DNA from 3 places in the Mesorhizobium sp. B2-5-7 genome. Region 2 is predicted to be linked to each of the others. Evidence: predicted binding sites of a transcription regulator. Region 2 holds the regulator's gene; each other region holds the start of a gene.
The links. Region 2 encodes PhoB, which activates phosphate uptake and scavenging genes when phosphate is short. Its sites were predicted from a motif close to TGTCATNNANCTGTCAT; they were not measured.

Region 1 (10,668 bases), on a different contig from region 2:
AGCGACAAGGAACTGGGCTGGGTCGCCGATTGGCGACTGGCCGATCACGGCAAGACCTATCGTTGGCAGGTGCGCGGTGTCAGCTTCGACGAGGCGTTCCGCGTGGCAATCGGAGGCGCGGCACAGATCCTTTCGGGCAACGGGCAGCCCTGAACCAACAGGCGTGGTGGGATAGTGCTGTGGCGGCTTTCGGCACTGGCACAAACGTGTCGCATTGGTCAGCACCAAAAGCTCGTGGTAAAAGCCGCCGATCCGGAGTTTTGGCCATGAACAAATTCACCCCAGCAAAAGCTGCCGGCGCGCGCAGCGTCGACGATGTCACCGGCAGCCGCCGCCTGCGCCGCATGCGCAAGGCCGACTGGTCGCGCCGGCTCGTGCAGGAGAACAGGCTTTCGGTGGACGACCTGATCTGGCCGATCTTCGTCGTCGAGGGCAGGAATGTCCGGGAGCCGATTGCCGCCATGCCCGGCGTCTTCCGGCTGTCGGTCGACCTTGCCGTCAAGGAGGCCGAACGCGCGGCCAAGCTCGGCATCCCCGCTCTTGCCACCTTTCCCAATGTCGATCTCGGCCTGCGCGACCAGACGGGGTCCCACATCCTCGACCCGGAAAATATCATCAACTGCGCCACGCGCGCCATCAAGGACGCGGTGCCCGAGATCGGCATCATCACCGACGCCGCACTCGACCCGTTCACCAGCCATGGCCATGACGGCATCCTGCGCGACGGCATCATCGTCAATGACGAGACGGTCGAACAGGTCGCCGCGGCGGCCGTCATCCAGGCGGCGGCCGGCGCCGACATCATCGCGCCGTCCGACATGATGGACGGCCGCATCGGCGCCATCCGCGACGCGCTCGACGCCAACGGTTTCCAGGACGTGGCGATCATGTCCTACGCCACAAAATTCGCGTCGGCCTTCTACGGCCCCTATCGCGAAGCGGTCGGCACCGCCGGTCTGCTCAAGGGCGACAAGAAGACCTATTACATCGACCACGCCAATTCGGACGAGGCGGTGCGCGAGGCCGAACAGGACCTCGCCGAGGGCGCAGACATGCTGATGGTCAAGCCCGGCCTGCCCTATCTCGACATCATCCGCCGGCTGAAGGACGAATTCCAGATGCCGACCTTCGCCTACCAGGTCTCGGGCGAATATTCGATGATCAAGGCGGCTGATTCCAATGGCTGGATCGATGGTGAGAAGGCGATGCTGGAGTCGTTGCTGGCCTTCAAGCGCGCCGGCTGCGACGGCATCCTGACCTATTTCGCGCCCGAAGTGGCTGTGATGCTGAAGGGGTAGCCCGACTTCCCGGGCAAGGCACTTCAGTAGAGTCACCACTCTTTCGACTGGTCGGCGGTTCTATCGAAAACCCGCTGACAAAAACCGGCAGCTGCAGCTATGATGGAAGCACGGCCGGAGGCGGCCGGCAGCCCGCACCTCGGCCCAAGAGGTATGGCGAACGCCTCCCGATGATGCTTCCTGACCCGTTTCACCCGTCGGGCGAAGGCGTCGGCAATGCGGGCACTGACGAAGGCTTCGCCGTGACCCGAGGAAACGGACATGCTTGCCTATCGCGACGCCAAGACGATGGCGAAAGCCATGCGGGAGGCGCTTGCCGCCCGCGACCTGACGATCAGCCACAGCGAGGCCCTTGAGATCGTCGCGCGCCAGTTTGGACTGGCGAGCTGGAATATCCTGTCGGCAAAAATCGAAGCGCCGCCAGCCGGCCAGGGCAAGATCGTGTTTGAACGGACGGCGCCGATCGTGCGCATCTTCGACGTTGCCAAGGCGCACGAATTCTACCTCGGCTTCCTCGGCTTCACCGTGGACTGGGAGCACCGCTACGGGGAAAATTTCCCTCTCTACACCCAAATCTCGCGCGACAACCTTGTCCTGCACCTGTCCGAACATGCGGGCGACGCGACGCCGGGCGGCAACATGGTCGTCTATATCAAGGGCATCCGCGACTTCCAGAAAGAGCTTGCCGGCAAGGACTACCGCTACATGAAGCCCGGCCTGGAGCATGAAGACGGCCGGCTGACGGTCGAGGTCATAGACCCGTTCAGCAATCACATCCGCTTCATGGAACTGAACGGCCAATGAGGCGGTGGCCGTAGCCTGCCGCTAGATTCGGACACACCTTTTTCCGACTCGAAAAACCGCTTGCAATTTAAAATCAGTTTGCTAGAAGGAACCACTTGCAAAATACAACTGGTTCTCAAGGAGGAGGTCCTCATGTCCAAACTTCGCGTCAACGCTTTCAGCCTGTCGCTTGACGGCTATGGCGCCGGTCCCGATCAGAGCCTTGAAAATCCGCTCGGTGTCGGCGGACCGGCCCTGCACAAATGGGCTTTCAGCACCCGCACCTTCCGCAAGATGTTTGGCCAGGAAGGCGGCGAGACAGGCGTTGACGAAGACTTTGCGGCGCGCAGCTTCGAGAATGTCGGCGCCTGGATCCTCGGCCGCAACATGTTCGGGCCGATCCGGGGCGAGTGGCCTGACGACAGTTGGAAGGGTTGGTGGGGCGACAATCCGCCCTATCACGTCCCGACCTTCGTGCTGACTCATTACAAGCGCGATCCCATCGTGATGGAAGGCGGCACGACTTTTTATTTCGTAACCGACGGCATCCATTCGGCTCTCGAACAGGCCAAAGCGGCCGCGTCAGGCAAGGATGTGCGGGTCGGCGGCGGCGTCTCCACCATCCGGCAGTATCTGCAGGAAAAGCTGATCGACGAGATGCACCTGGCGATCTCGCCGGTGCTGCTTGGCAGAGGCGAGAACCTTTTTGCGGGCCTCGACATGCTGAATCTTGGCTACCAGTGCAGCGAACAGGTTGCGACGGCACTGGCCACGCACGTCGTCATCAAACGGGCGTAAGGTGGAGAAACCCTCGACGAAAGCCCATTTCTCCCCGTCACTATACGGGGAGAAAGACAAAACTCTCGCTCAATACTTCTCCGGCACGTAAAGCTCGCGCGGCAGCACCTGGCGCTCGTATTCCGGGTTGAAGACGCGCTCCGGCAGCGTGATCTCCTCGTGCGGCACCTCTTCATACGGCAGCTGCTTGAGCAGATGGTCGATGCAGTTCAGCCGCGCGCGCTTCTTGTCGTTACCCTCGACGATGAACCAGGGCGCCTCGGGAATGTTGGTGCGGGCGAAGGTCTCCTCCTTGGCCTTGGTGTAGTGTTCCCAGCGCACCCGCGACTGCAGGTCCATCGGCGACAGCTTCCACTGTTTCATCGGGTCGTGGATCCGCATCAGAAAGCGCATTTGCTGTTCCTCGTCGGTGATCGAGAACCAATATTTGACCACGGTGATGCCCGAGCGCACCAGCATGCGCTCGAACTCCGGCACGTCATGGAAGAACTCCTCGACCTGCTCGGGGCTGGCAAAACCCATTACCCGTTCGACGCCGGAGCGGTTGTACCAGGAGCGGTCGAGCAAAACGATCTCGCCGCCTGCCGGCAAATGCGGGACATAGCGCTGGAAATACCATTGCGACTTCTCGCGTTCGGTCGGAGCCGGAAGCGCCACGACGCGGCAGATACGCGGATTGAGCCGCTGTGTGATGCGCTTGATGACGCCGCCCTTGCCAGCGGAGTCGCGGCCCTCGAATATCACCACCAGTTTCTTCTTGTGGTAGGCGACCCAGGATTGCAGCTTGATCAATTCGGACTGGAGGCTGATCAGGTCGCGAAAATACTGCATGCGATCGATCGAAGGCGGATGCGAGTTCTTGTAGATCTTGGCGATCTCCATCGAGAGGGCCGGCTCCGACATTTCGAGCTCATAGTCCTCGTCGAGCGTGTCGGCGAGCTCGGCTTCAAGCCAGTCCTTGGCAGGGGAATTCTGTTTCAGCTCGGTCATATCAACTGCTCCGCTTGCAAGCCCTGTCGGTTACCACTGGGCGCTCCAATTGCTGGCCAATGGAAACACCTGAGCCGACTTCAATATAGGCCGGCAGTGACGGTTTTATTGCAGCACAGGCGCAATTGCCGGCGTTGCAAATTCCGCAATGTGCGATCGATCGACCGTCGTCGCATGGCGACAAGCCGGCCGAATTGTCCTACAAATGCGCGGTCGCCTTCCAGGCCTGCCTTGCCGGCACGCCTCTTCAACAAAATCGTGAGGATCTGACATGGAATACCGCACCCTTGGCCGTTCCGGCCTGAAGGTTTCGACACTGACGCTTGGCACCATGACATTCGGCGGCGCCGGGCCCTTCGCCGCGGTCGGCAACAGCGATCTCGCCGAAGCCAAGCGGATGATCGATATGTGCATCGATGCCGGCATCAACCTCATCGACACCGCCAATGTCTATTCCAACGGCCTCTCCGAAGAGATCATAGGCGAAGCTCTCGGCGGCAAGCGCAAGAACGATGTGCTGATCGCGTCCAAGGCGCGGATGCGGATCGGCAAGGGCCCGAACGACGAGGGCCTGTCGCGCCATCATCTGATCCGTGAATGCGAGAGCAGCCTGAAGCGCTTGAAGACCGATGTCATCGACATCTATTTCGTCCACCAATGGGACGGCCTCACTCCGCTCGAGGAGACCGTTGCCGCCCTCGACAGTTTGGTCAGCCAGGGCAAGGTGCGCTACATCGGCTGCTCCAACTATTCCGGCTGGCAGGTGATGAAGGCGCTTTCCATCAGCGACAGCCGTCACCAGCAACGCTTCGTCACCCAGCAGATCCACTATACGCTGGAAGCGCGCGAGGCCGAGTACGAGCTCTTGCCGATCTCGGTCGACCAGGGGCTGGGCGTTTTGGTCTGGAGCCCGCTCGCCGGCGGCCTGCTGTCGGGCAAATACCGCCGCGACAGCCCGACCGCTCGCCAGCTTGCCGGCTGGTCCGAGCCGCCGATCCGCGACGAGGACCGGCTGTGGCGGATTGTCGATGTGCTGGTCGAGATCGGCAAGGATCGTGGCGTCTCGGCGGCGCAGGTGGCGCTCGCCTGGCTGCTCGGACGCCCTGCCGTCTCCTCGCTGGTGATCGGTGCCCGCAACGACGTTCAGCTCAAGGACAACCTTGCGGCGGCGGCCCTGAAGCTCGGCACCGAAGAACGCCAGCGCCTCGACGCGGTCAGCCGGCCGGCTCTGCTCTACCCCTACTGGCACCAGCAACTGACAGCGAAGGATCGCTTCGGCCCCGCCGACCTGGTTCTCGACCGCAGCGATATCTGATCGGCGTCAGGCCGAGAGCAGAGCTAGCCGCCGATAAACCGCCAGAGTTCAGGATCGGGTTCGATCTGGCCGCCGAGCACGAAATATTTGTAGAGGACCAGCAAGGAGATCGCATGCTCGTCCCGTTCATTGGAGAATTTGCGGCAATAGGCATTGGCTGCGGCGATGATGCGCTCCGCCGCGGCCGGGTGCGCTTCGAAATAGCGCACTTTTTCGCCGAGATCGGCAAAATCCGGGTCGAGCGGCGCATAGTGGACACCGGCCTCGAGCTGGCTCTCGCCAAACCATGTTTCGTAGGTCGGCGGCGGCATCAGACAGAGCGAGTTGGAATTCATGATCCATTTGAGGTTGGTCGCCACGTCATTGCCCTCCAGCGAGACGATGTAGCGATAGCGCAGGTGCTGGCTGATGCTGAGGAAAGGCTTGCTGTACTTAGCCGGTGCGCTGCGCTTGTGCGAACCGGCATCGCAGAACGGCAAGTCGCGCGCGACATCCAGGAACCGTGTCCTGATCGGGTTGTTGAGGTCGCCGCGCCAGACCACGGCAGGGCGCTTGTCGGCGAAGGCGACGGTATCGAGGGGCATGTGGAAGTGGCGGAATTTGTTGAACTTCATGACGACGGCATTGCCGTTGTCGGCGCGGATCGGCCGGTCCTTGACGAGGGTCGGCAGCTTGGGCACGCCGATGACATCACCGAACTTCAGGTCGATGAGCAATGATGGATCGAAATAGCGGGCAAATTCCTTCAGGTCGTAATAGTACATGCTCGGTTCAAACGGTATCTTGTCGATGCGCACAGCATCCGGGCCTGGTGTAAAAGCGTCCTGCAGCTTGTTGTAGTGATTCAGTCGCCGGCGCACGGCCTCGTCCGAGAGCCTGGCCTGCTGCAGGCGGCTGGCCAATCGCCGCCGGAAGATCGCCTGGGGCGCGATATCGCGCATGACGTTCCGCGCATAGTAGAAGACCTTTGCCGTCGTTCGTTGGAGGGTGGCCATGGACTCTTTTGATCAAAGATAAACGCGGTTGAACAAGTGAAGGTCGGGATGGTTCCCGCAGCATGATTGCCCTACCATCCAGCCACGCATTCCGATAGCGCCCGAATGCGGCTGGCGGCCTCGACCGAGCGCCGCAACTAGCCCGTTATGTAGCGCCACACCTCGGCATCCGGTTTGATCTGGCCCGAGAGCACGAAGTATTTGTAGAGCACCAGCAGGGAGATCGTCTGCTCGGTCTGTTCGTCGTCGAATGTCCGGCAATAGGCGTTCGCAGCCGCGATGATGCGCTCCGCCTCCGCCGGATTCCGCTCGAAATAGGCGACGTGGTCCTCAAGGTTCGAGAAATCCGCCGCGAGCGGCACATAGTGGACGTTGGCTTCGAGCTGCCGCTCCGCAAACCAGGTCTCATAGGTCGGCGGCGGCATCATGCAGAGCGACTTCGAATTCATGATCCATTTGAGATTGGTCGCCACGTCGTTGCCCTCGAGCGAGACGATGTAGCGATAGCGCTGGTGCTGGCTGATGCTGAGAAAAGGCCTGGCGTATTCGGGCGGTGCGTTCGGCTTGTGCGAACCGGCATCGCAGAACGGCAGGTCGCGCACAGCGTTCAGAAATCTTGTCCTGATCGGATTGTTGAGATCACCGCGCCAGACAACGGACGGCAGCTTGTCGGCGAACGACATCGCGTCAGCCGGCATCTGGAAATGACGAAACTTGTCGAGTTTCATGATGATCGCGTTCTTGTCGTCAGCACAGATTGGCCGGTCCTTGACGATCGAAGGCACCTTGGGGACATTCCTGACGTCGCCGAATTCCAGGTCGATGAGCAGGCCGGGATCGAAGTAGCGGGCGAACTCCTTCAGGTCGTAATAGTACATGGTCGGCGTGAAGGGCAGTTTGCCGATGCGCATGGCATCGGCGCTTGGCGCGAAACCATCCTGCAACTTGTTGTAGTAATTCAGCCTGCGGCGCGCCGCCTCACCGGAAAGCCTGGCCCTTTCGAGACGGCCAGCCAGCCGGGCACGAAACAACGCTTGCGGAGCGACATCGCGCGCGACGTTTCTCGCATAATAGAAAACTCTTGCTGCGGTCCGCGAAATTGTGGCCATCGGTCACTTGATCAAAACAAACGGGCGGTTCTCAATCCATGGCGCCCGCATGTCCTACATCATTGTGGCGCCGATCTGGCAAGCGCCCGCATCTCTTCGATGCCAGCAGCCACGCATTATCGCTTCGGCTGTTGTGTTTGACGGCTAATGCTCCTAGGCAGGCTCAGGGCCGCAAGGCAGTCACAAAAGGAGCCGACATGGCGCGAGCACCAAACTACGATCAGGAACGCAAGGAGCGCGACCGCCAGAAAGCGGCCAAGAAGGCTGAAAAGCTGGCGGCCAAGGTTGCCGCGCGCGAACGTACGAAACCTGAAACCGAGACTGAGACCGAAACGAAGGATTAACGGCATCCGGCCCGCTAATGCGGGCCGAGCCTCAAATCCAATTGTCAGCCCAAACCGCGAGCTAATATCACGCTGGCGCCTTGTCGCTGATGAAGACATCCACTTCCCGCGCCGCAGCGATGAAAGCGCGCCTGGCATTCATCGCCGGCTTGTCGCCGGCGAGCGCGTCGTGACAGGCCTGCAGCGCCGCACGATGCTTGGGGCTGCGCTTGCCGGGCCAGTTGTTGAGGAGGTAATCGGAAGCCTCCCTTGCCGAACGCAAGAGCTGAGTGCTTCCCGCCGTGACGGATTTGACGGTCACAGGTGTTTCAAACCGGTTGTTTTCCATCGCCGCTCTTACGCCATCGGCTTCCTTGAAGCGAGGCCGAAAGTGCGCTTCACGTCAGACCCGTCTGTTTTTCCGGCCAGCGCGCCGCAGCCCATGGACCGCATTAAGCGGCGACGACGGCAAATCCCCTGGCGCGAAGGCCACGTCGGTCGTTGGCAAGCGACGTCACCAGCCGATCACGGCTGCCGACGATGTGGGCCGACAGCAGCCGCGCGGCTTCATCAGCCTGACCGAGGCGTGTCGCGGCAAGAATGGCGCGATGTTCGACCCAGGCACGGCCAAGGGCCGTCTCGTCACGCACTTCCAGCCAGCGGGCGCGCGACAGACGCGTCATCGCGTCACGAACCGCCCGGAACAGGAATTCGTTGCCGGAGAGCCGCGCCAGCTCGATGTGAAAATCCATGCCGACACGATGCCACTCCTCGCGCGGCGTATTTTCGTCGCAGGAATCGAGCATCGCCTCGATGACATCGATGGCGCTCTTGTCGGCTTGCCCGCACGTCAGCCGCAATGCCGCGATCTCGACCGCCTCGCGATAGACCGCAACCTGCTCGAGTTCGGCCAGATTGATGGGCGAAACGGTCCAGCCGCGCCCGTCCCTGCCGACCAGCCCCTCGGTCTCCAGCCGCAGCAGCGCCGCCCTGACAGGCGTGCGCGAGGCGCCGAATTGGCTTTCGATCCAGCGTTCGGTCAGCCGCTCTCCCGGCCCGATCTCGAGCGCCAGGATCATCTCGCGAAGCTGCCGTTCGACATTCTGCATCTGCGACATCGCGCGCCCTTTCCGAAGCCGCATTGACAGCGGCCGGCGTGAAGTTCATGACGGAGACCAATTTGGTATCCCAAAATGGTATCCGCAACAAGCGCTGATACCGGGCAGGCAGGGCATGACGCAGGAAGACACGCAGCAAAGCGGCTACAACATTCACTGGCGGCGCAATCTCGCGGTCTGTTTCGCGGGCTCGTTCAGCACGCTCATCGCCATGACCCTGCTGTTGCCATTCCTGCCGCTCTATGTCGAACAGCTCGGCGCACAGGGCCACGCGGCAATCGTGCAGTGGTCCGGCGTCGCTTATGGCGCCACCTTCTTCGCCGCGGCCACAGTAGCGCCGCTATGGGGACGCCTGGGTGACCGCTACGGGCGCAAGGTGATGCTGGTGCGCGCCTCCTTCGGCATGGCGATCTGTATGTCGCTGACGGGCATGGTCGAGACGGTCTGGCAACTGGTTCTGCTGCGCCTGCTGATCGGCTTCGCGGGCGGCTATTCCTCCGGTTCAACCATACTGGTGGCCATGCAGACGCCGAAGGAGCGTTCCGGCTGGGCGCTTGGCGTGCTGTCGGCGGGCATTACGGCGGGCTCGCTGGTCGGTCCCCTGTTGGGCGGCGTGCTGCCGCCGGTGATCGGCATTCGCGCCACCTTCCTCTTGTCAGGCGGTGTGATCTTCCTCGCCTTCCTGGCAACGACCTTCCTCATCAAGGAGAGCCCGCGCCCGAAGCCAGCCAAACCGGTGTCGGCGGCAAAGCCGAAAAGCGGCTGGTCGCAGATCCCGGACAAGCGCCCGGTCGTGGCCATGCTGACCACCGGCATGCTGCTCGCCTTCGCCACAATGTCGATCGAGCCGATCATCACCGTCTATGTGCAGCAGCTCATCGAGGACCAGAGCAGGGTGACGCTCGTCGCCGGCGTTGTGATGTCGGCCGCCGCGCTGGGCACCATCCTCTCGGCGTCTTGGCTCGGCAAGCTCGCGGACCGGATCGGGCACTGGAACGTTGTCGTGGGAGCACTGGCGGTTTCGGCGCTGCTCCTTATCCCGCAGGCTTTTGTCACCAATAGCTGGCAGCTTATCGGCCTGCGTTTCCTGATGGGCCTGGCGCTGGGCGGCCTCCTGCCCTGCATCACCAGTGTCATCAGGCACAACATCCCCGACGGCGTTGGCGGCAACGTGCTTGGCCTGGCGATCTCGGCGCAGTATGTCGGACAGGTCGCGGGGCCACTGGCCGGCGGTTTTGTGGGCGGCCATTTCGGCATGCCGGCGGTGTTTCTCGGCACGTCGGTGCTGATGGCGCTCGGGGCGGCCTACAACTGGATCGTCCAGTCGCGGCGGACGCGGCATATGGCGCTGGAAGCGCGCAAGCCCTGACGCTTGCTGAAGAAAGAAGGAGCACGCCGGCCATGAACCCCGATCCAAACGGCAGCCGCCTCCTCGTGCTTGCCGGCGGCCTCGTCGGCGCGGCGGGGGTGGCGCTTTCGGCGGCCGCCGCCCACCGCGGCGGCGCCTTTACCGGCACCGCCGCGTCGTTCCTGCTGATGCATGCGCCGGTCTTCCTCGCCATCGGCCTTATCGGCGCGAACCGCTGGCTGCGCATCGCCAGCCTCGTTCTGCTCGCCGGGCTGCTCCTCTTCGCGGGCGATCTTCTCGCCCGCGATTTCTGGGGCTCAAGGCTGTTTCCGATGTCGGCGCCGATCGGCGGCACCCTGCTCATTGCAGGCTGGCTGGCGATAGCGATCTCGGCCGTGGCACGTCCACGACCCTGAAATGATTGCTTGAGGTCAATCCCGGCGGCGTTCCGGGCGGACCCAAAGGGCACGGCCGCCAACAGCAGGTTTCACCCGTCGTCGCGCTTCCGGTCGCTCGGTGGCCGGTGCGATGCCCCAGTAGTTGCGGTAGATATCTTCGAACAGATGCTTGATGGGATGCATGACTCATCCT
Region 2 (10,668 bases):
CCAACTTCCTTGTTGTCGAAGGTCAGGTAGAAGACGTCCTTGTTCTCGATCAGCCGGTCATAGCCGACGACCGGAATGCCCTCGTCGAGCGCCTTCTGTACCGCCGGGCCGATGGCCGACGCGTCCTGCGCCAGGATGATCAGCGAATTGGCACCCTGCGAAATCAGGCTCTCGACATCGGTCAGCTGCTTGCCGGGATTGGACTGCGCATCGGCGGAAATGTACTTGTCGCCCGCGGCCTCGATCGCCTTCTTCATGGCCGCCTCGTCGGTCTTCCAGCGCTCCTCCTGGAAGTTGGACCACGACACGCCGATGACCTTGCCCTTCGCCTGCGCGACCGACGCCAGCGTCAGCGACATGGCGACACCCGCCAGAACGGCGACTGTGAATCTCTTCATGATATCCTCCCTGCGCCCGCGTGTGGCGCGACCAAACTGGCCCTAAGGCCGGCACAAAGGCCCTATTTTTTCGAGCCTCGAAAAAACACTGATCCATCGCCTGAGCACTGTCAACATTGATTCTGACGGATTTTGAGGTGCCGGAAGCCTTTTTTCGAGCCCCGCAATAAATAAATGACAGCCCCAGCCGCTTCTGCCAGTATTCGACCCGTTGCCGGAGGTGTTCGAGGGGGCGTCAAGAACCGCGGCGACGGGGAGGGAATGATGTCGGTCGGAATCCGCCACGACGATCTGCGCCGGCGCAACCGCGCAATGGTGATTGGAGCCGTGCGCCGGGGTGGCCAGCCCTCGCGCACCGAGATCGCCGCTACTACCGCCCTCAGCCACTCGACCATATCGGCGATATCAGCCGACCTGATCGGCGAAGGTATCCTGAGCGAAGGCAAGCCGAACGAGGCCGGCTCACTGAAACGCGGCCGGCCGCAGGTGGGCCTTTGTCTCAACCCCGAGGCCGCGGCGGTCATGACCCTGGTGCTGTCGCTGAATTTCCTCTCCGTCGCCGTCATCGACTACGCCGGCCAGGTGATATCGGAGGAGCAGCGCCGGCTGGACACGCTGACCATGTCGCGCGAGGCGCTGATCGGCGAATGCGTGGCCATCGTCCGGCGCCGCCTCGAGGATCCCGACCTCGATGTCGCCAGCATTGCCCGCATCGCGCTGGCGATCCAGGGCATCACCGACACCGAGGCGCGCGCCATGCTGTGGTCGCCGATCACGCCGCAGACGGACATTGCCTTCGCCGATATACTCGAAGCCGAATTCGGCATCCCCGCCACCATGGAGAACGACTGCAACATGATGGCTGTGGCGCTGCGCTGGCGCGACCCCGAGCGCTACCGCGACGACTTCATCGCCATCCTGCTCTCGCACGGCATCGGCATGGGCCTGGTGCTGAAGGGCGAGCTGTTCACCGGCACCCATTCCTCAGGCGGCGAGTTCGGCCACATGATCCATCGCCCCGGCGGCGCGCTCTGCCGCTGCGGGCGGCGCGGCTGCGTCGAGGCCTATGCCGGCAACTATGCCATCTGGCGTAATGCAGGACAGATGGGTGAGGACGCCAAACCGGTCGACGTCAGCGACGCCGACATGCGCGCATTGGCGGCCACGGCGCGCGAAAGAGACGGACCGGAGCGCGAGGCCTATCGCAAGGCCGGCGAGGCGCTGGGCTATGGCCTTGGCAGCTTGTTCGCGCTGATCGATCCGGCGCCGGTTGCGATGGTCGGCGTCAGCGCCGCCGCCTTCGATCTGATCGAGCCGGCCTTGCGTGAGGCCATCGCCCAGACCGCCGGCGGCCAGCATTCGACGTCGATTTCCTTCGATACAGAGCCGAACGAATTGCCGCTGATCCGCGAGGGCTGCGCCATGCGCGCGCTCACCTTCGTCGACCAGGAGATCTTCGCGCCGGGCGTGCAGGTGAGATCCGGCAAGAACGTGGCCTGATCTCAATCCTCGCGGATTGCGTAGCCCGCGCCACGGATGGTGCGTATCACATCGGGCATGCGGCCATTGTTGACCGCCTTGCGCAGGCGGCCGACATGCACATCCACGGTGCGCTCGTCGATGTAGATCGTCTCGCCCCAGACATTGTCGAGCAACTGGCTGCGCGAGAACACGCGGCCGGGATGGCGCATCATGAATTCGAGCAGCCTGAACTCGGTCGGTCCGAGCCGGATCTCGCTCTTCTTGCGATAGACCCGGTGCGATTCGCGGTCGAGCACGATGTCGCCGACCTTGAGCACGCTGGACAGCACTTCCGGTTTGGCGCGGCGCAGCAGCGCCTTGACCCGGGCCATGAATTCCGGCGTCGAGAACGGCTTGACCAGATAGTCGTCGGCGCCGGTCGAGAGGCCGCGCACGCGATCGCTCTCCTCGCCGCGCGCCGTCAGCATGATGATCGGCAATCGCTCCGTCTCGGGCCGCATGCGCAGGCGCCGACAGAGTTCGATGCCGGAAACCGCCGGCACCATCCAGTCGAGCACCAGCAGGTCGGGCACGTTTTCCTGGAGGCGTATCTCGGCTTCGTCGCCGCGTGTCACCACCTCGACCTGGTAACCCTCGGACTCCAGGTTGTAGCGGAGGAGCACGCCCAGCGGCTCCTCGTCCTCCACCACCATGATGCGTGGCGCGATCATCGATCGATCATCCCTGCCGTCAAGCCGCCGGCACCGACATCGCCGTCTCGTCCTGCTTCGGACGGTTGGCGGGCAGTTGCGTGCCGGTCAGCACATAATACGCATTCTCGGCGATGTTGGTCACATGGTCGCCGATGCGTTCGAGATTCTTGGCGCAGAACAAAAGATGCGTGCAAGCCGTGATGTTGCGGGGATCCTCCATCATGTAGGTCAGGAGTTCGCGGAAGACCGAAGTGTATTTGACGTCGATGCGTTCGTCGTCATTCCTGAGCTTGGCGAGGGCGGCGGCATCGCCGGCCGCATATTCCTCGACGACGCCCTGCACCTGGATCAGCACCAGCTGCGCCATGGAGTCGATGGAATGCGACAAGTCGCGCGGCGTGGCGGTGAGGCCGACCGAGCCGACGCGCTTGGCGATGTTCTTGGCAAGGTCGCCGATGCGTTCGAGATCGCCCGCCATGCGGATCGAGCCGACGACATGACGCAGATCGTCGGCCATCGGCTGGCGCTTGGCGATCAGGGTGATGGCGCGATCATCGAGTTCGCGCTGGCGCGCGTCCATGATGGCGTCGTCGGAGACGACGCGCTGTGCCAGCGCGTTGTCGGAATTCAGCAGCGCCTTGGTGGCGCCGCCGACCATCGTGCCGGCGAGATCGCCCATGTCGCTGATCAGCTTGCTGATCTGTCCGAGATCCTCGTCGAAGGCTGCGACTGTGTGTTCGGCCATGATCCTGGTCCTCGTATGCGTGAGATCAGCCGAAGCGGCCGGTGATGTAGTCCTGCGTGCGCTTCTCGCGAGGCGACGTGAAGATCTTCTCGGTTTTGTCGAATTCGACCAGCTCGCCCAGATACATGAAAGCCGTCTGCTTCGACACGCGCGCGGCCTGCTGCATGTTGTGGGTGACGATGACGATCGTGTAGTCGGCCTGCAACTCGTCGATCAATTCCTCGATCTTGGCGGTCGACAATGGGTCGAGCGCCGAGGCCGGCTCGTCGAGCAGGATGACCTCCGGTTTGACCGCCACGGTGCGGGCGATGCAAAGCCGCTGCTGCTGGCCGCCCGACAGGCTGAGGCCGCTGGCATTGAGCTTGTCCTTGACCTCGTTCCACAGCGCGGCGCGTTTCAACGCCTGCTCGACACGGCCGTCCATCTCGGCCTTGCCGATCTTCTCATAGAGCCTGACGCCGAAGGCGATATTCTCATAGATCGACATCGGGAACGGCGTCGGCTTCTGGAACACCATGCCGATCTTGGTGCGCAACAGGTTGAGGTCCTGCGAGCGGTCGAGAACGTTCTGGCCGTCGAGCAGCACCTGACCCTCGGCGGTCTGCTTGGGGTAGAGCTCGTAGATGCGGTTGAAGACGCGCAGCAGCGTCGACTTTCCGCAACCCGACGGTCCGATGAAGGCCGTCACGCTGCGCTCGGGCAGCGACAAGGTGATGTCCTTCAGCGCCTTCGACTGGCCGTAGTAGAAATTGAGGTTCTTGACCTCGATCTTCGCCTTGGCGGCTGCCTCGGCGGCAATCGTCATGTCTGGAGACAACATCTGGCTCATTTGTCCTCTCTGCGTCCGGTCAGGCTGCGCGCAAAGATGCTGAGCGCGAGAACCGTCAATGTGATTATGAGTGCGCCGGTCCAGGCCAGTTGCTGCCATTCCTCGTAGGGGCTGAGAGCGAACTGGAAAATGGTGACCGGCAGGCTGGCCATCGGCGCGTTGAGGTTGCTCGACCAGAACTGGTTGTTCAGCGCCGTGAAAAGAAGTGGCGCGGTCTCGCCGGAAATGCGGGCAATGGCCAACAATATGCCGGTGACGATGCCGGACATCGCCGCGCGGTAGGCCACCGAACGGATCACCACCCAGCGCGGCGCGCCAATCGCCGTGCCGGCCTCGCGCAAAGCGTTCGGCACAAGGTTGAGCATGTCCTCGGTGGTACGCACCACGACGGGAATGACCAGGATGGCCAGTGCCACGGCACCGGCGATGGCCGAGAAATGCCCCATCGGCCGTACCATCAATTCGTAGACGAACAGGCCGATGATGATTGAGGGCGCCGACAGCAGGATGTCGTTGATAAAGCGCACCACGGTGGTGAGCTTCGAAAAGCGGCCATATTCGGCCATGTAGGTGCCGGCCAGCACGCCGATCGGCGTGCCGACGACGATGCCGATAATAGTCATCACGATGCTGCCGTAGATGGCGTTGAGCAGGCCACCGGCATCACCGGGCGGCGGGGTCATTTCCGTGAACACTGAGAGCGAAACGCCCGACAGGCCCTTATAGAGCAGCGCGCCGAGGATCAGCGCCAGCCAGGCAAGGCCGATGCCGGCGGCGACGACGCAGAGCGTCATCATCACGCCGTTCTTGCGCTTGCGGCTCTGGTGAAGCGATGCGGCTGTCGACATCGGTCAGACTCCGGTACGGGCATCGATGCGCATCAGCATGTAGCGGGCGATGGCAAGGATGAGGAAGGTGATGACGAACAGGATCAGGCCGAGCGCCACCAACGAGGAAGTGTAGAGATCGCCGACGGCTTCGGTGAATTCGTTGGCGATGGTTGCCGAGATCGTCGTTGCCGGCGCGAACAGCGAGGCGCTGATCCGGTGGGCGTTGCCGATGACGAAGGTGACCGCCATGGTTTCACCGAGTGCACGGCCGAGCGCAAGCATGACGCCGCCCATGATGCCGATGCGGGTGTAGGGGACGACGACCCGGCGTGTTACCTCCCAGGTCGTGCAGCCAATGCCGTAGGCGGACTCCTTCAGCACCGGCGGCACCGTATCGAACACATCCTTGGTGATCGAGGTGATGAAAGGCAGGATCATGATGGCCAGGATCATCGCCGAGGTCAGCAGGCCGATGCCATAAGGAGGCCCGGCAAACAGGCTGTTAAGGCCGGGAATGCCGTGGAACACGTTGATGATGAAAGGTTGCACTGTCGTCTGCAGGAACGGTGCCAGCACGAACAGGCCCCAGATGCCGTAGATGATCGAAGGAATGCCGGCCAGCAGTTCCACCGCCATGCCGATCGGGCGCCGAAGCGGACGCGGGCAAAGCTCGGTAAGAAAAATGGCGATGCCGATGCCGAGCGGCACAGCGATCAGGATGGCGATGGCCGAAGTGATGATGGTGCCATAGATCGGCGCCAGGGCGCCGAATTTCTCGGTGACGGGATTCCAGCTCTCGGTGGTCAGAAAGGAGAAGCCGAAGGTCGACAGTGCCTGCCAGGAACCGGCGAACAGCGAGATGGCGACGCCGCCGAGCAGCACCAGCACGAGAATGGCGGCGGCGCGGGTCAGCCCATGGAAGATCGAATCGGTCAACGCGAACCGTCTGACGGTGGCGTCGCGTGAACCTCGAATGGCTGGCAAGGCTTCGTGGGCAGCGCTCATGTCAAGCTCGGCTCTTTGTGTTGATTGAAAAGGAGCGCCGCGGGGCGGCGCTCCTCCAGAAAGATATTACTCGCCGGCGTAGACGGGCTTGCCGTCGGCCTTGATGTCGGCCTTCCACGAAGCCTTGATCAGGTCGACGACGCTATCGGGGATCGACACATAGTCGAGCGCCTTGGCGGTTTCCTTGCCGTCCTTGTAGGCCCAGGCAAAGAACTTGAGCGCTTCGCCGGTGGCTGCGGCATCGTCCGGGGTCTTGTGGATCAGCACCCAGGTCGAGGCAGCGATCGGCCAGGTGGCGTCGCCCGGCTCGTTGGTGATGATGACGTTGAAGTTCTTGGCGCCCTTGAAGTCGGCGTTCGAAGCAGCCGCGCCGAAGGATTCGAGCGACGGCTCGACGACCTTGCCGGCGGCGTTCAGCATCTTGGAGTAGGAGAGATTGTTCTGCTTGGCATAGGCATATTCGACATAGCCGATGCCGCCGTCGGTCTGCTTGACGGTGTTGGCAACGCCTTCGCTGCCCTTGGCGCCGACGCCGGTCGGCCATTCGACGGCCGTATCCGAGCCGACCTTGTCCTTCCAGTCGGGCGAGAGCTTCACGAGGTAGTCAGTGAAGTTGAAGGTCGTGCCCGAGCCGTCCGAACGATGAACGACGGCGATAGCGGTCGACGGCAGCTTAAGGTCCGGGTTCAGGGCCTTGATCGCGGCATCGTCCCAGGTGGTGATCGCGCCGAGATAGATCTGGGCCAGCGTCTTGCCGTCGAGGACGAGTTCGCCCGGCTTGATGCCCGTGAGGTTGACGATCGGCACGATGCCGCCCATCACCATCGGGAACTGCACGAGGCCGTTCTTTTCCAGATCGGCGTCGGACATCGGCTTGTCGGTGGCGCCGAAGGTCACGGTCTTGGCGATGACCTGCTTGATACCGCCGCCCGAACCGATCGACTGATAGTTGAGGCCGATGCCGGTGTCCTTCTTGTAGGTGTCGGCCCATTTGGCGAACACCGGATAGATGAAGGTCGAGCCGGCGCCGGAAAGGTCAGCTGCCATTGCTGCGGAAAGGGTGAGGGTGGACGCCGCAGCCATTGCAATCGCAACGGCCGCCGAGCGGATGAAATGTCTCATGTGGCCTGCTCCTGTTCGGAAGATGGTCTCTCGGCGCCACTTCTTGCCGGCGCCCGCTGAGGCCAATAGCCTTCGATTATAACAGTCGCATGACAGTTTCATGTCAGCCCGGTAACGCGTTGCCGGTAACGCGAAAGACGCCGATCTCGGGCGCTCGCGGCGCGGTCCGAGTTTACCCCCGGAATCAGGGGCTTGAGCCGTCCGACCGGCTGAAATCACCCCGGACTCGACCAGGCTTTTCCCAAATGAAGAAAATCCGGACGGGAGCGCGTTGCTCGCAGCCAGAGCGTGTCATGGCCGGGCCATCGCCAAAAACAGGTCCGTTGGGGTAGAGTGACACTGTTTCTTGCAGGCGGTCGCTGCTCCCGCCCGTAACTGAGAAGAGCGGAATTCGATTTCGCTATTGTTCCGGCTGGACACGGCCTTTGATATGGCGCGATCGCACCATAGTCATTGCACGCAGCGGTAGCAGCGAATCTCCGCTGATTCCTTGTTGCCTCCCCGGATCCTGCAATTCAGGCGACGCGGGCTCTATCCCGCGTTGCGGTGGACCTGACGGCCGGCGCCGACCCAGCGCTCGACCTTCTCGAGCAGGGCCCTGGGGCTGATCGGCTTGGGCAGATAGTCGTCCATGCCTGCCTCCAGGCAGCGCTCGCGGTCGCCCTTGAGCGCATGCGCGGTGACGCCGACGATCGGCACATGCGTGCCGGTCTCCTGCTCCAGCAGGCGGATCGCGGCCGTCGCTTCGAGACCACTCATCTCCGGCATCGAGACATCCATCAGGATCATGCACGGATTGAGCGTACCGAAGGCGTCGAGCGCCTTGCGGCCATTGCCGACGATCTCGAAACCATAGCCGGTCTCGCCGAGGATTTGCGTGAACACCATCTGGTTCACCTCATTGTCCTCGGCCACCAGTATATCCAGCCTGTGCCCGCCGGCCGTCGCGGGCAACCTGGGGCGAACCTGTGGCGGCTGCAATTGCGCGCGCTGCTCGGATGGTGCCAGGGGCGGCGGCCGGGACGCCTCGGGCGCCTCGCCCGTGAGCGGTTGAACGGCGTGGCCGCTGGTGGCGTGGCGATGGCGCTGGATGGTCGCGACCAGCGTTTCCAGGAGCACCGAGGAGCGCGCCGGCTTGATCAGCTGGGCGTCGATGCCAAGATCGCGGTAGCTGGTGTTGGCAAGCGACTGGTCGACCGATGTCAGCATGATGATCGGCGTGTCCGCGAGGCCCTCGGTGTTGCGCACGATACGCGCCATTTCGCCGCCGCTCATTTCAGGCATCTGGTAGTCGAGCACGACGCAGTCGACCGCCACGCCATAAGCTGCCGCGGCGATCAGCACCTTGAGACCTTCGGCGCCGCTTTCGGCCGCGCAGGAATCGAACGTCCACGAGGTCATCTGCTCGGTCAGGATGGCGCGGTTGACGGCGTTGTCATCGACGATCAGCACGCGTGCGCCCGTCACGTCCACCGGCGTGATGCGCTGCCCGCTCTGCTGCCCGGCCCCTGGCAACGTTACGGTGAACCAGAAGGTTGACCCCTTGCCTTCGGCGCTCTCGACGCCAATGTCGCCGCCCATCAGATCGACCAGCCGCGAGGTGATGGCAAGGCCAAGCCCGGTGCCCTCGTGGCGCCTTGTCGAGGACGTATCGACCTGGCTGAATTTCTCGAACACCAGTTTCAGTTTTTCCTCGGGGATGCCTATGCCGGTATCGGTGACCGAGATCGTCAGCCTGGTTCCCGTTGGAACCCGTTCGCCGGTCACGTCGACCAGCACGTGGCCTTCATCGGTGAACTTCACCGCATTGCCGAGCAGGTTGGTGACGATTTGCCGGATGCGGCCGACATCGCCGATGAACAGGCTTTCGAGCCGTGGCTCGATGCGCACGATGAGCTCCAGATCCTTTTCCTTGGCCCGTGTCGACACCAGCGTCGCCACGTCCTCGATCGCCTCGGCGAGATTGAATGGCGCCGGGTCGAGCACCAGCTGGCCGGCATCGATCTTGGAGAAATCCAGGATGTCGTTGATGATGGTCAAGAGCGCGTTGCCCGATTTGACGATGATGTCGGTGAATGTCTTCTGCTTCGGATCGAGATTGGATTTGGCCAGGAGTTCAGCCATGCCCAGCACGCCGTTCATCGGCGTGCGGATCTCGTGGCTCATATTGGCTAGGAACTCCGACTTGGCGCGGTCGGCGAGCACGGCGCGCCGGCGCGCCTCGCTGAGCTCCGCCTCGCGCTGCTTGAGTTCCGTAATATCTGTGGTCGAACCGATCAGGTAGAGCGAACCGTCAGAGGCGATCATTGCGCCCTTGCGGGCGAACTGATGCCTGACGCTGCCGTCTGAAAGGCGCACCGTCTCCTCGATCTCCTGGGTCTCGCCGGTACGCAGCACGGCGAGATCGCTGGCCACGAAGGCCTCGCCATCCGGCCCGAAGATCTCGACGTCGGTCTTGCCGATCGCCTCCTGCTTGCTGAAGCCGGTGAGATCGCACCAGCCCTTGTTGACATAGAACTGCCTGAGATCGGAGCGCTTGGCGTAGATCGACACCGGCACGTTGTCGATCAGGCTGCGGAACACCTCGTTCTCGCGCATGCTCTCTTCCAGAGCTTGCTCGCGCGCCTTGACGTCGGTGATGTCGGTGCTGGATCCGACCAGATGCACCGATCCGTCCGTGGCCACCAGGCGGCTCTTGCGCGTCATCAACTGCCGCACCGTTCCGTCACGATGGGTGACGGGCTCCTCGACCTCGCGCACATTGCCGTTCGTCACGACATCGGTATCGTCCTGGCTGAAGCCCTCCGCTTCCTCGCCGTTGAACAGCTGACGGTCGGTCCGGCCGATGACGTCGTCCTTGGCGAGACCCGTCAGCGCGCACCAGGCCTTGTTGACGAATTCGATGCTCAGGTCCTGCGCCTTGATGAAGGCGGCTACCGGCAACTCGTCCATGACATGGCGGAAGAGATCGATCTGGCGCATCGAATCATGAAGCGCCGCCTCGCGGCTCTTGAGGTCGGTGATGTCGACGCGCACCCCGATGAACGTGCCGTCGCCTGTGCGCATATCGTAGACCTGGTACCAGCGGCCATCCGCATTGAGGCGCTCATAGGAGGAATTCGGCAGACGGTAACGCGCCAGGATGCCGTCAAGCCAGCGTTCGGAATCGCCTTCGTACAGGCTGTCGATCCCAGGATCGCCACTCGAACGGAAATAACCCACCGAATGGCCGAACTCCAGCGCTTCGCGGAAGGTGCGGCCGGGCTGCCACAAAGGCTTCAGCGCCGGCAACGTATCCTGCAGCCTGTGGTTGGCGAAGACGAACTTGTCGTCGCGGTCGTAGATGATGACCCCCGCCGGCAGCGATTCCAGCACGCTGGCGAGATGCTTGCGCGCATCTTCGGCTTCGGTCTCGCGCCGCTTCATGTCGGAGATGTCGAACAGAAAGCCGGCGACATAGTCGCGGCCGCTTGCCATGCGGACGCGGTTCTTCCTGACGATACGCGAACGGGTGCCGCCGCCGGCCTTGAAGCTTTCTTCCACTTCGTATTGCTGTCCGCCGGCC
Region 3 (10,668 bases), 300 kb from region 2:
GGTCCATATTGATCGTCAGGCATTCGCCTAACGCAACCTCATGAACCTGCCGTGTCGCGATGATGTCAGTTTTGTTACGCTCCACAGGCGCGGCGACTGGCGCCTTGCGGGCGATCAGCCGAGCACCAGCAATTCCTCGAAATGCTTCATGTCGCGGAACGCGCAGAAGGCGGGAGCCTTGATCTCGATCACCGGCGCCTGGCGCGCGAAAAGCGCCAGGCAATCGTCAAACAGCGCCTGCCACCCGGCGGCCCTATCATCATCAAAGCGCTGGATCTGATAGGCGAAGGTGATGTGGAAGACGTAGGTGTCGTGATCGGGATGCCGGTAGCCGAACGGCACCGCGAGCGCATCGCGCCATGCACGCATGATGCGCGCATCCTCGTCGGTCGCGCCGGCAACGGTGAGGCCGGTCGGCAGGACCTCGGCCACCTTGATGTTGAAAGGGCCGAAGCCCTGGAACCCCTTCAGGCGCTCCAGATAGAGGCGGGTCATGGCGTCGGTGCTGGTGTCGAGCGGCACGTCCCGCGGCCAGAAGGGCAGGCGACGGCGATATTCGATTATGCCCTGGAAAAGGGTCATGTGCAGGCTGGAAACCGGCGTGAAGGCGAGGCGGTCGGCATCAGGCATTGCCAGCATCTTCTCGCGGACGGCCAACACCACCGCTTCCGAAGGCGAGCCGCTGACCAGATGGCTGACGACGGTGTTGCCCGGCTCGAGGAGGAAGTTGCCTGACGCGTCGTAGCGCGTGCCGAGATGCGCCGGCGACGCCGGATCGGAGCCGGCAAAGAATCCGGCGAGCGAGGGTCTGACAGTGTCGAGCATGGCGATCTCCTTCAAGGAGATCGCGTCCTGTCCGAGTCCTGTGTCAAGGGTATGAACAAGCCGGCGATATGACGATGATGTGAGGGCTATGCCTCTTTGCCCGATGCCCGTTCTTCGTGTTTCTCCAAAAACGCTTCGGCCGTCAGCTCCCGAAAATCATCGAGCGCGGCGCGCAGCCTCGCGTGATCCCAATCCCACCAGGCAAGCGCCTGGTAGCGCTCGGCGGTGCGGCGGTCGAAGCGCTCGCGGATCGGTTTTGCCGGCACGCCGGCGACGATCGTGTAGGGCGCGACGTCCTTCGAGACGACCGCGCCGGCGCCAACGGCGGCGCCGTCGCCGACGGTGACGCCGGGCAGGACGGTCGAGCCGTGGCCGAGCCAGGTGTCGTGGCCGATGATGACGCGCTTGGCGCGGCGCTCGGCGAAGAATTCGCTCTCATGCTCGGCGTCGTCCCAATAGTCGGAGGCGCGGTAGGTGAAGTGGTGCAGCGTCGGCCGCCAGGTCGGGTGGTTGGTGGCGTTGAGGCGCACGCTGGCGGCGATGTTGGCAAATTTGCCGATCGTCGCGCACCAGACCGCGCAGTCCTGCATCATGTAGGAATAGTCGCCGAGCTCGCTTTCCGAAACCCGGCTGCGGTCGGCGATCTCGGTCCAGCGGCCGAGTGTCGAGTTGTGCACCTCCGCCGTCGGGTGAACCAGCGGCGTCTCCGATAGCTTCCTGGTCATGCGGCGATTTTTCCCGGAGCGAAGGCGGTGACGTCGATGATGCGGTCGGCCACCGCCTCGCGCACATCGTGATCGTGGAAGATGCCGAGCAGGGCGACGCCCGCCGCCTTTTTGGCGGCGATGAGTTCGATCACCACGTCGCGGTTCGTCGCATCGAGCGATGCGGTCGGCTCGTCGAGCAGCAGGATGGGGTGCTCAGTGATGAAGCCGCGCGCGATGTTGACACGCTGCTGCTCGCCACCCGAGAAGGTTGCCGGCGGCAGCATCCAGAGTTTTTCCGGCAGGTTGAGCTGGGCCAGCAACGCGCGTGCCTTGGCTCGGGCTGCCTCGCGCTCCTCACCGCGTTCAACCAGTGGCTCAGCGACGACGTCGAGAGCCGAGACGCGCGGCACGGTGCGCAGGAACTGGCTGACATAGCCGATCGTTTGCCGGCGTACGGCAAGCACGGTGCGCGGGCTGGCATGGGCGAGGTCGATCAGTCCGTCCTCGTGCCTGACGATGATCTGGCCTTCGTCGACGGCGTAGTTGCCGTAGAGCATCTTCAGGATCGAACTCTTGCCGGCGCCGGACGGACCACCGAGCACGGTGCATTCGCCCGCCTTGATCGAGAACGAGACACCCGCGACGACAGGGAGTTTGATGCCGTCGCGCAGATGCATGGTGAAGCTTTTGGCAACGTCGGAAACAACGAGTGGGGTCGGCATCAGAAAGTTCTCCAATCGTTGATCGTCGGCGGGACACGCGCCATCATCACACCTGCAAAATCGAGGATACGAGCAATTGCGTGTAGGGCGCGCGCGGGTCGTCGAGGACGCGGTCGGTGAGGCCGCTTTCGACGACGCGGCCATCCTTCATCACCATCATGCGCTGCGACAGAAGCCGCGCCACCGCGAGGTCGTGGGTGACGACGATCGCGGCAAGGCCGAGATCGGTGACAAGGCCGCGCAACAGGTCGAGCAGGCGGGCCTGCACCGAGACGTCGAGGCCACCTGTAGGCTCATCCATGAACACCAGCCTTGGCCCGGTGACGAGATTGCGGGCGATCTGCAGCCGCTGACGCATGCCGCCGGAAAAGGCGCGCGGTTCGTCGTCGATGCGGTCTTCCTCGATCTCGACGCGCGACAGCCAGTCGACCGCGGTGGCGCGGATCTTGCCGTAGTGGCGGTCGCCGACCGCCATCAGCCGTTCGCCGACATTGGCGCCGGCCGAGACCGTCATGCGCAGGCCGTCGGCTGGGTTCTGATGGACAAAGCCCCAGTCGGTGCGCATCAGGAAGCGGCGCTCGGCCTCGCTCATGCGGTAGAGCTCGCGGAACTGGCCGTCGCGCATGCGGTAGCTGGCGGTGCCGGAGGAAGGCAGCAGCCGCGTCGACAGGCAGTTGAGGAGCGTCGTCTTGCCGGAGCCGGACTCACCGACGACCGCCAGAACCTCGCCCGGCCACAGGTCGAAGGAGACATTGTCGCAGCCGACCCGCGAGCCATAGAACTTGGAGAGCGCCGAGACGCGCAGCAGCGGTTCGTCGGTCATTGCGCCGGCTCCATGTTTCCTGCGGCAAGATCGGTTTCGGGGGCAAGGTGGCCGCGATGGCCGTCGGCGCGCCGCTTCTCGCAATAATCGGTGTCGGAGCAGACGAACATGTGGCCGCCATGGTCGTCGAGGATGACCTCGTCGAGATAGACATTCTCGGCCGCGCATAGCGCGCAGGGCTGATCGAAAGTCTGCACCTCGAACGGATGATCCTCGAAGTCGAGGCTCACCACATCGGTGAAGGGCGGCACGGCGTAGATGCGCTTTTCGCGGCCGGCGCCGAACAGCTGCAGGGCCGGCGAGCGGTGCATCTTGGGATTGTCGAATTTTGGCGTCGGCGACGGGTCCATCACATAGCGGCCCTCGATCTTGACCGGATAGGCATAGGTGGTGGCGATGCGGCCGTGCTTGGCGATGTCCTCATAGAGCTTCACATGCATGAGGCCGTATTCTTCCAGCGCATGCATTTTCCGCGTTTCGGTCTCGCGCGGCTCGAGGAAGCGCAGCGGTTCGGGGATGGGCACCTGGTAGACCAGCACCTGGCCCGCCGTGAGTGGATGTTCGGGGATGCGGTGACGGGTCTGGATGATGGTGGCGGTGGCGGTATCGGTGGTGACCGCGACGTTAGCGACTTTCTTGAAGAAGGCGCGGATCGACACGGCATTGGTGGTGTCATCGGCGCCCTGGTCGATGACCTTGAGCACATCGTCGGGGCCGATAATCGACGCGGTGACCTGCACGCCGCCAGTGCCCCAGCCATAGGGCATCGGCATTTCGCGCGAGGCGAACGGCACCTGGTAGCCCGGAATGGCGATGCCCTTGAGGATCGCGCGGCGTATCATCCGCTTGGTCTGCTCGTCGAGATAGGCGAAGTTGTAGGTGGCGATGTCTGTCGGTTGCGCAGTCATTCCGCTGCCTCCTTTTTTTCTTCCGCCTTCGCTGGATTCTCGCGTGCTTCGTACTCGGCGCGCATGCGACGTACGAGATCGAGTTCGGCCTGGAAGTCGACGTAGTGCGGCAGCTTCAGGTGCTCGACGAAGCCGGTGGCCTGGACATTGTCGGAGTGCGAGATGACGAACTCCTCGTCCTGGGCGGCGGCGACGATATCCTCGCCGAGCTCGGAGGCGCGCAAGGCGCGGTCGCAGAGCGCCATGGCCATCGCCTTGCGTTCGCTCTGGCCGAAGACGAGGCCGTAGCCGCGGGTGAATTGCGGCGGCGCCTTGGCCGAGCCCTTGAACTGATTGACCATCTGGCATTCGGTGACGCGCACCGTGCCGAGCGGCACGGCGAAGGGCAGTTCGGGAACGTCGAGTTCCAGCTCGACCTCGCCGATGCGGATTTCGCCGACAAAGGGATGGTTGCGGGCATAGCCGCGCTGGGTGGAATAGCCGAGCGCCAGCAGAAAACCTTCATCGCCGCGCGACAGTGCCTGCAGGCGGATGTCGCGCGCCATCGGGAATTCCAGCGGCTCGCGGGTGATGTCGCCGGGAACATGATCGCCAGGCATGTCGCCATCGGGCTCGATAAGGCCTTCGCGGGCAAGGATAGCCGAGACACGCGGCATCGCCTGCGCTTCCGTCTCGCGCTGCAAGGGCTCGGCGACATCGGCGCCAGCGGCAAGTTCAGGGTCGAGCAGCCGATGCGTATAGTCGAAGGTCGGGCCGAGCAACTGGCCACCGGGCAGATCCTTGTAGGTCGCCGACACACGCCGCTCGACCAGCATGGTGCTGGTGTCGATCGGTCTGGAATAGCCGAAGCGCGGCAGCGTGGTGCGGTAGGCGCGCACCAGGAAGATCGCCTCGATCATGTCGCCGCGCGCCTGAACGATGGCTAGCGCGGCCAGTTCCCTGTCATAGAGCGAGCCTTCGCTCATCACCCGGTCGACGCCGAGCGCCAGCTGTTCCACGATCTGGTCGAGGCGAAGTGCGGGCACCGAGCGGTCGCCGCGCCGGCGGTCGGCAAGCAGGCTGTGGGCGTTGGCAATGGCGGCTTCGCCACCTTTTACCGCGACATACATCTTACGCCTCCATCGTCTTGATACGCGTCGTGCGCGGCAGGCAGGCTATGCGGTCCGATGTGGCGAAGATGATGTCGACGCCGCGCGGAAAGCGCCTGATATTCTGCTTCCACTGCTCGACGAAATGGCGCGGCATCTGTGCCGGCGCGATCGTGGCGCTGGTTTCGATGCCCGGGCCTTCCAGCAGTAACGGAGTGCCTGAAACGAGGTCGCCGACCTGCAGGATCAGCGTCGTCGATCGGTCGGGATAATCCTGCGTGCCCTGCGAAAAACCGTCGAGCGCCATCATCTCGGCCGGCGTGGAAACAAACGCGAAATGCGCGTCGGCCGGCGTGTTGGCCAGCGGCGCGCCCGTATGGAACCCAAGCCAGGACCCGATCGCGGCGGAGGCATGCAGGGCAGGGTCGAGCCAGAGCGGCGTGTCGTTGTCGCATAGCGCCAGTGCTACGGCGCCCGACGTCGCCGAGAGCGAAGCCGGCGGGCGGGCCAGGGGTGGCAAGGGGTGGACACTGCCCGGCCGCGCCATGGCATCCATGACGGCCCGAAACACGGTCTGAGCGTTGAAGACCGGATCGGCGAAACCGCCCTCGATCGATTGCGCAGCGATATCCATCAATCTTCTCCGCGAACCATGGTGAAGAAATCCACCTTCGTTGCCGCCGTCTCGGCGCGGCGTTTTTCCTGGGCAGCGGTGAGAGCCGAGCGTAAAGGCGTAATGAGCCTGGTCTCGACCTCGGTGCGGCGGGCAGGGTCCTGCCAGAGCGCGTCGGCTATTGCTCCCAGCTTCGCCTTCTGCTTGTCGCGGCCAAGCGCGTAGCAATGGCCGACCTGCCCGGATGGCAGCCGGACAGTGGCACGCGTGACGGTCGCCTCGCCGACATTGAAGGGCGCGCCGCCGCCGCCGATGCGGCCACGCAGCGTGACCAGGCCCGTCTCGGGACCGCGCAGAAGTTCGGCTTGCGAAGGCAAGCCGGACTCGTTCCAGAGCCGCACGATGTCGTCGCCGCTCGATTGCGCCAGCGTCGCCATGGCGGCCTTGCGCTCGGCCTGGTCGCGGCCTTCCTGTCCTCGCATCGCCAACTTCCTCTCAGCTAAATTTGTCTATTGATATAGACAACTATACAAATTATACATATTACCTAACGCGAGTCCATGACGGGTGCGTGACAGGCCGGGGGGCAAAACATGATCGGGCATGATGTGGCCGACAGCATCGAGCGGCGCAGCGGCGTCTCACTGTGGCGCCAGATCGCCGACAGGATCCTGCAATCCATCGCCGCCGCCGATTTCGCCGAAAACGCCGCGCTGCCGCCCGAAGTCGCGCTGGCCGAGCGCTACGGCGTCAACCGTCACACCGTACGCAGCGCCATATCGGCCCTCGTGCAGGAGGGCGTGCTGCGGGCCGAGCAGGGACGCGGCACCTTCGTCCTGTCACGCAAGCGGCTGTCCTATCCGATTGGCGCGCGGACACGCTTTTCGACTGGCCTGCAGGGGCAGACGTCGGAACGGCACATCGTGCTGCTCGCTTCGTCGGTCGAGCCCGCCAGCCAGCGCGTGGCCGAAGGCCTTGGCCTTGCCAGGGGTGCCGAGGTGATCCGGTTGGAGACACGCGGCGAGGCTGACGGACGGCCAGTGTCGCGCGCCGCTGGATGGTTCGATGCCCGGCGCTTTGCCGGCATCGACAAGGCGATGGCGCAAACCGGTTCTATCACCGCCTCGCTCGCACGTTTCGGCATCGACGATTATCTCAGGCAATCGACCGTGCTCTCGGCACGCCATGCGGACGCCGCCGATCTCGCCGATCTCGATCTGCAGCCGGGCGCCATCGTGCTGGTCACGGTTGCGGTCAACGTCACACCTGACGGCCAGCCAATCCAGTTTTCGGAGTCGCGTTTTCCGGCCGAGCGGGTGGAGTTGAAGCTGTCGGCGCTGTAGGGCTATCCGATCTCGATCACGGCCTTGATCAGGCCCGACTTTTCATGCGCCCAGCGTGCGAGATCTCCTGGCGTATCGGCCAGCGTGGTGCGGTGGGTGACAAGCTTGGCCAACGGCACGGCACCATTGCGGATCGAGGCCGCGACATGGTCGAAGTCGGCGCGCAACGCATTGCGGCTGCCGATCAATGTCATTTCTCGCTTGTGGAACTCGGGATCGGAAAAAACAATATCGTCCTTGACGACGCTGACCAGCACCAGCGCTCCGCCATGCGCGACGTGGGCAAAGGCCGATTGAACCGATCGCGTGTTGCCGGTGGCGTCGAAGACTACGTCGAAGCCTTCGCCGTCGGTCGCATCACGCACCAGATCGGACACGGGTCCTTGCGAGCCGTCGAGAATCGAAAAGCCGAGTTCACTCGCCGCGAAGACCAGTCTTTCGGTGCTCATATCGAGAAGTGTCACATCCAACCCGGCAATGCGGGCGAAGATGGCGGTGCCGAGCCCGATCGGGCCGGCGCCGATGACCAGGGTGCGGGCGCCAGGCTCGGCCCGGGCGCGCCGGACGGCATGCGCCCCGATGGCCAGGAATTCGACGGCGGCGGTGTCGGCGAGCGACAGGCCGTTGGTGGGATAGAGATTCTTAGCCGGCACCAGGATCTGTTCGCACATCGCGCCGTCGCGGTGCACGCCGAGCACTTCGATCCTGACACAGCAATTGGGCTTGCCGTGCCGGCAGGCGATGCATTTGCCGCAGGAAAGGTAGGGGTTGATGATCACCGGTTCGCCAAGGGCGAGGTCGACGCCTTCGCCCCGCTCGGTCACTGTGCCGGAGACTTCATGGCCCATGATGCGGGGATAGGCGAGGAAAGGGTGCTTACCCTCGAAGATATGGTAGTCGGTGCCGCAGATGCCGACATGACTGACCGCCACCAGGGCCCAGCCGGGAGGCGGGGCGCCGGGAGCCGGGTGGTCTTCGACAGCAAGGTCGCCGGGCGAGCGGCAGACGACGGCTTTCATGCTTTGATCCAGTCTGTTCAAGAAATCGCCGGCCCGCGCCAAGCCGGCGATCGATTGGAATGCGTCATTTGCCGCGGCGGCGCAGTCCGTCGAAGTAGACGATGATGATGATCAGCGCGCCGGTGATGATGCGCTGCCAGAACGAGTTGACGTTGAGCAGGTTGGCGCCGTTGTTGATGGTGGCCAGGATGAAGGCGCCAAGCAGCGGCCCGTGCACCGAGCCGACCGCGCCGAACAGCGAGGTGCCGCCGATGACCGAAGAGGCGATCGCCTGCAGTTCCCAGCCCTCGGCCTGGGTCGGGTTGCCGATGCCGATGCGGGCGGCGAGCAGCACGCCGACGAAGGCCGCGCACAGGCCGGACAGCGTATAAGCCATGTAGATGGTGCGCTGGACATTGACGCCGGACAGGCGCGAGGCCTCGGCGTTGGAGCCGACCGAAAAGAGGTAGCGGCCCCAACGGCTGTGATGCAGGAAGACATAGGCGGGCACACCCACCAGGATCACCATCCAGAACAAATTGGGGATGCCGATAAAGGAATTGCGCGAGAAGGCGGTAAAGCTGTCGCTGTTGATGTTGATCGAGTTGCCGTTGGTCATCAAAAGGCCGATGCCGCGCAGCGAGGTCAGCGTCGCCAGCGTGATGATGAAGGGCGGCAAGCCCATCTTGACGATGCCGAAGCCATGGAAAAGGCCGATGGCGACACCGACGAGCAAGGTGATCAGGATGGCGACCGCGATCGGAACGCCGGCATTGATCAGCATGGCGACGACGACGGTGGCGAAGCCGACCACCGCGCCGACCGACAGATCGATGCCGCCGGTGATGATGACGAAGGTCTGGCCGACCGCCATGATGGCGATCATCGAGCCCTGCCGCAGAAGATTGGCGATGTTGTTGCCCGAGGCGAAGCTTGGCGTCGCCAGGGACAGGACGATCCAGAGCAGCACCAGCAGCGCCAGCAGCGTCAGCCCGAACAGGACGTTGTAGTTGCGCTTCGGTTTTTCGGCGGGGATCGCCTCGATGCTCATGTCTGTCCTCCCAGTTTTTCTTGTTTCTCGGCGAGCGCCTGCGTGAGAATGTCCTCGTGACTGGCGGTGTGGAACCCGTGCGTGGCCACCAGCTTGCCGCGCCGGAACACGTGCAGCGTGTCGGCCAGTTCGTAGACCTCTGGCAAATAGGACGAGATCAGGATGATGCCGGCGCCCTTCGACAACAGCTCGCCGAACAGGCGATAGATCTCCGCCTTGGTGCCGACATCGACGCCGACCGTCGGTTCGTCGAAGATGAACAGCTTGGCGCCGTGCGCCAGCCATTTGCCGATGACGATCTTCTGCTGGTTGCCGCCCGAAAGGCTCGACGCCAGCGCCCCGCGCGTCGGCGTCTTGATCCTCAGGCCGGCGATCTGACGGTCGGCCTCGGCCTTCTCTTTCGCATTCGAGATCAACAGATTGCTGGAGATGCGCTTGTAGATCGGCAGGTTGAGGTTGAGGCCGACCGGCAAATTGAGGCAAAGGCCTTGGTCGCGGCGGCTTTCCGGCGCCAGTGCCATGCCGAGCTTGATCGCGTCGTGCTCGGAGTTGATCTGGACGTCCTTGCCTTCCCACAGGATCTGGCCGGCCGACTTCTTGTGACGTCCATAGAGCGAGGTGACGAACTCGCTGCGGCCGGCGCCGATCAGTCCGTAGAGGCCGACGATCTCACCGGCGCGCACCGTCATCGAGATGTTCTCGAAGCCTTTGCCCGACAGGTTCCTTGTTTCGACGATCGGAGCGCCCGGCGTGAAATGCTCCTTGTGATAGACCTGTTCGATAGAGCGGTTGATCATCATCTTGACCAGCTCGGCATCATTGGTCTCGGCGATATTGCGTGTGCCGACCAGCGTGCCGTCGCGCAGCACGGAAACCCGGTCGGCGAGTTCGAAGACCTCCTCCATGCGATGGCTGATGTAGATGATCGTCACGCCTTCACCCTTCAGGCGCCGGATCAGCGTGAAAAGCTGGTCGGCCTCCTTGCGGGTGAGGTAGGCCGTGGGTTCGTCGAAGATCAGGAATTTGGTGCCGCGCACCGTGGCGCGGGCAGCGGCGATCAGCTGTTGCTGGCCGATGGTGAGATCACCCAGCACGACATGCGCCGGCAGGTCGAAGCCGAGATCGTCGATGATCGTCTGCGCTTCCCTGACCATGGCGCGCTGCTGCAGGATGCCGAAACGGGAATTTTCCTCGCCAAGGAACATGTTGGCGGCGACCGTCAGGTGACGGCACAGCACGACTTCCTGGTGCACGGCATTGATGCCGAGCGCCATCGCTTCATGCGGCGTCGCCAGGGCTGCCGGCTGCCCTTCCCAGAGGACCTCGCCAGAGGTGCGCGGCATGACGCCGGTCAGGAGTTTGATGAGGGTCGACTTGCCGGCGCCGTTCTCGCCGACGATGGCGTGGATTTCGCCTGACTTGAAGGCGAGATTGACCGGCTTCAGCGCATGGGTGCCGGGGTAGCGTTTTTCCAGCCCGCGCAGTTCGAGGATGGTCCTGCCGGGTTCCAGCACGGGGGCCGGATGCAGTTCCTGCGCCGTCGGCGTCATGACAATCCTCCCAGATTGGCCTCGCGGTTGGCATTCGGCG

Region 1: a site for PhoB is predicted at 3,966-3,982, ahead of ppk2 (polyphosphate kinase 2). Genes of this name have one in related genera too.
Region 3: a site for PhoB is predicted at 6,247-6,263, ahead of phnF (phosphonate metabolism transcriptional regulator PhnF). Genes of this name have one in related genera too.

The regions. Positions count from the first base shown of each region.
Region 1 is NZ_VFUO01000001.1:1,309,727-1,320,394, forward strand. It holds gene FJ543_RS06605 (DUF2066 domain-containing protein) at 1-153, shown strand, start outside; gene hemB (porphobilinogen synthase) at 267-1,298, shown strand; gene FJ543_RS06615 (glyoxalase superfamily protein) at 1,560-2,102, shown strand; gene FJ543_RS06620 (dihydrofolate reductase family protein) at 2,235-2,879, shown strand; gene ppk2 (polyphosphate kinase 2) at 2,949-3,869, opposite strand; gene FJ543_RS06630 (aldo/keto reductase) at 4,141-5,184, shown strand; gene FJ543_RS06635 (glycosyl transferase family 90) at 5,208-6,179, opposite strand; gene FJ543_RS06640 (glycosyl transferase family 90) at 6,317-7,288, opposite strand; gene FJ543_RS06645 (hypothetical protein) at 7,486-7,632, shown strand; gene FJ543_RS06650 (DUF982 domain-containing protein) at 7,700-7,960, opposite strand; gene FJ543_RS06655 (GntR family transcriptional regulator) at 8,064-8,729, opposite strand; gene FJ543_RS06660 (multidrug efflux MFS transporter) at 8,845-10,098, shown strand; gene FJ543_RS06665 (DUF423 domain-containing protein) at 10,131-10,493, shown strand; gene FJ543_RS31415 (hypothetical protein) at 10,509-10,658, opposite strand.
Region 2 is NZ_VFUO01000002.1:442,887-453,554, reverse strand. It holds gene xylF (D-xylose ABC transporter substrate-binding protein) at 1-398, opposite strand, end outside; gene FJ543_RS09665 (ROK family protein) at 663-1,898, shown strand; gene phoB (phosphate regulon transcriptional regulator PhoB) at 1,901-2,590, opposite strand; gene phoU (phosphate signaling complex protein PhoU) at 2,610-3,317, opposite strand; gene pstB (phosphate ABC transporter ATP-binding protein PstB) at 3,343-4,146, opposite strand; gene pstA (phosphate ABC transporter permease PstA) at 4,143-4,994, opposite strand; gene pstC (phosphate ABC transporter permease subunit PstC) at 4,998-5,981, opposite strand; gene pstS (phosphate ABC transporter substrate-binding protein PstS) at 6,048-7,103, opposite strand; gene FJ543_RS09630 (PAS domain-containing protein) at 7,635-10,668, opposite strand, start outside.
Region 3 is NZ_VFUO01000002.1:744,808-755,475, forward strand. It holds gene FJ543_RS11090 (DUF1868 domain-containing protein) at 115-825, opposite strand; gene FJ543_RS11095 (DapH/DapD/GlmU-related protein) at 912-1,550, opposite strand; gene phnL (phosphonate C-P lyase system protein PhnL) at 1,547-2,254, opposite strand; gene phnK (phosphonate C-P lyase system protein PhnK) at 2,301-3,077, opposite strand; gene FJ543_RS11110 (alpha-D-ribose 1-methylphosphonate 5-phosphate C-P-lyase PhnJ) at 3,074-3,985, opposite strand; gene FJ543_RS11115 (carbon-phosphorus lyase complex subunit PhnI) at 3,982-5,094, opposite strand; gene phnH (phosphonate C-P lyase system protein PhnH) at 5,096-5,707, opposite strand; gene phnG (phosphonate C-P lyase system protein PhnG) at 5,707-6,168, opposite strand; gene phnF (phosphonate metabolism transcriptional regulator PhnF) at 6,280-7,029, shown strand; gene FJ543_RS11135 (zinc-binding alcohol dehydrogenase family protein) at 7,032-8,048, opposite strand; gene FJ543_RS11140 (ABC transporter permease) at 8,113-9,078, opposite strand; gene FJ543_RS11145 (sugar ABC transporter ATP-binding protein) at 9,075-10,628, opposite strand.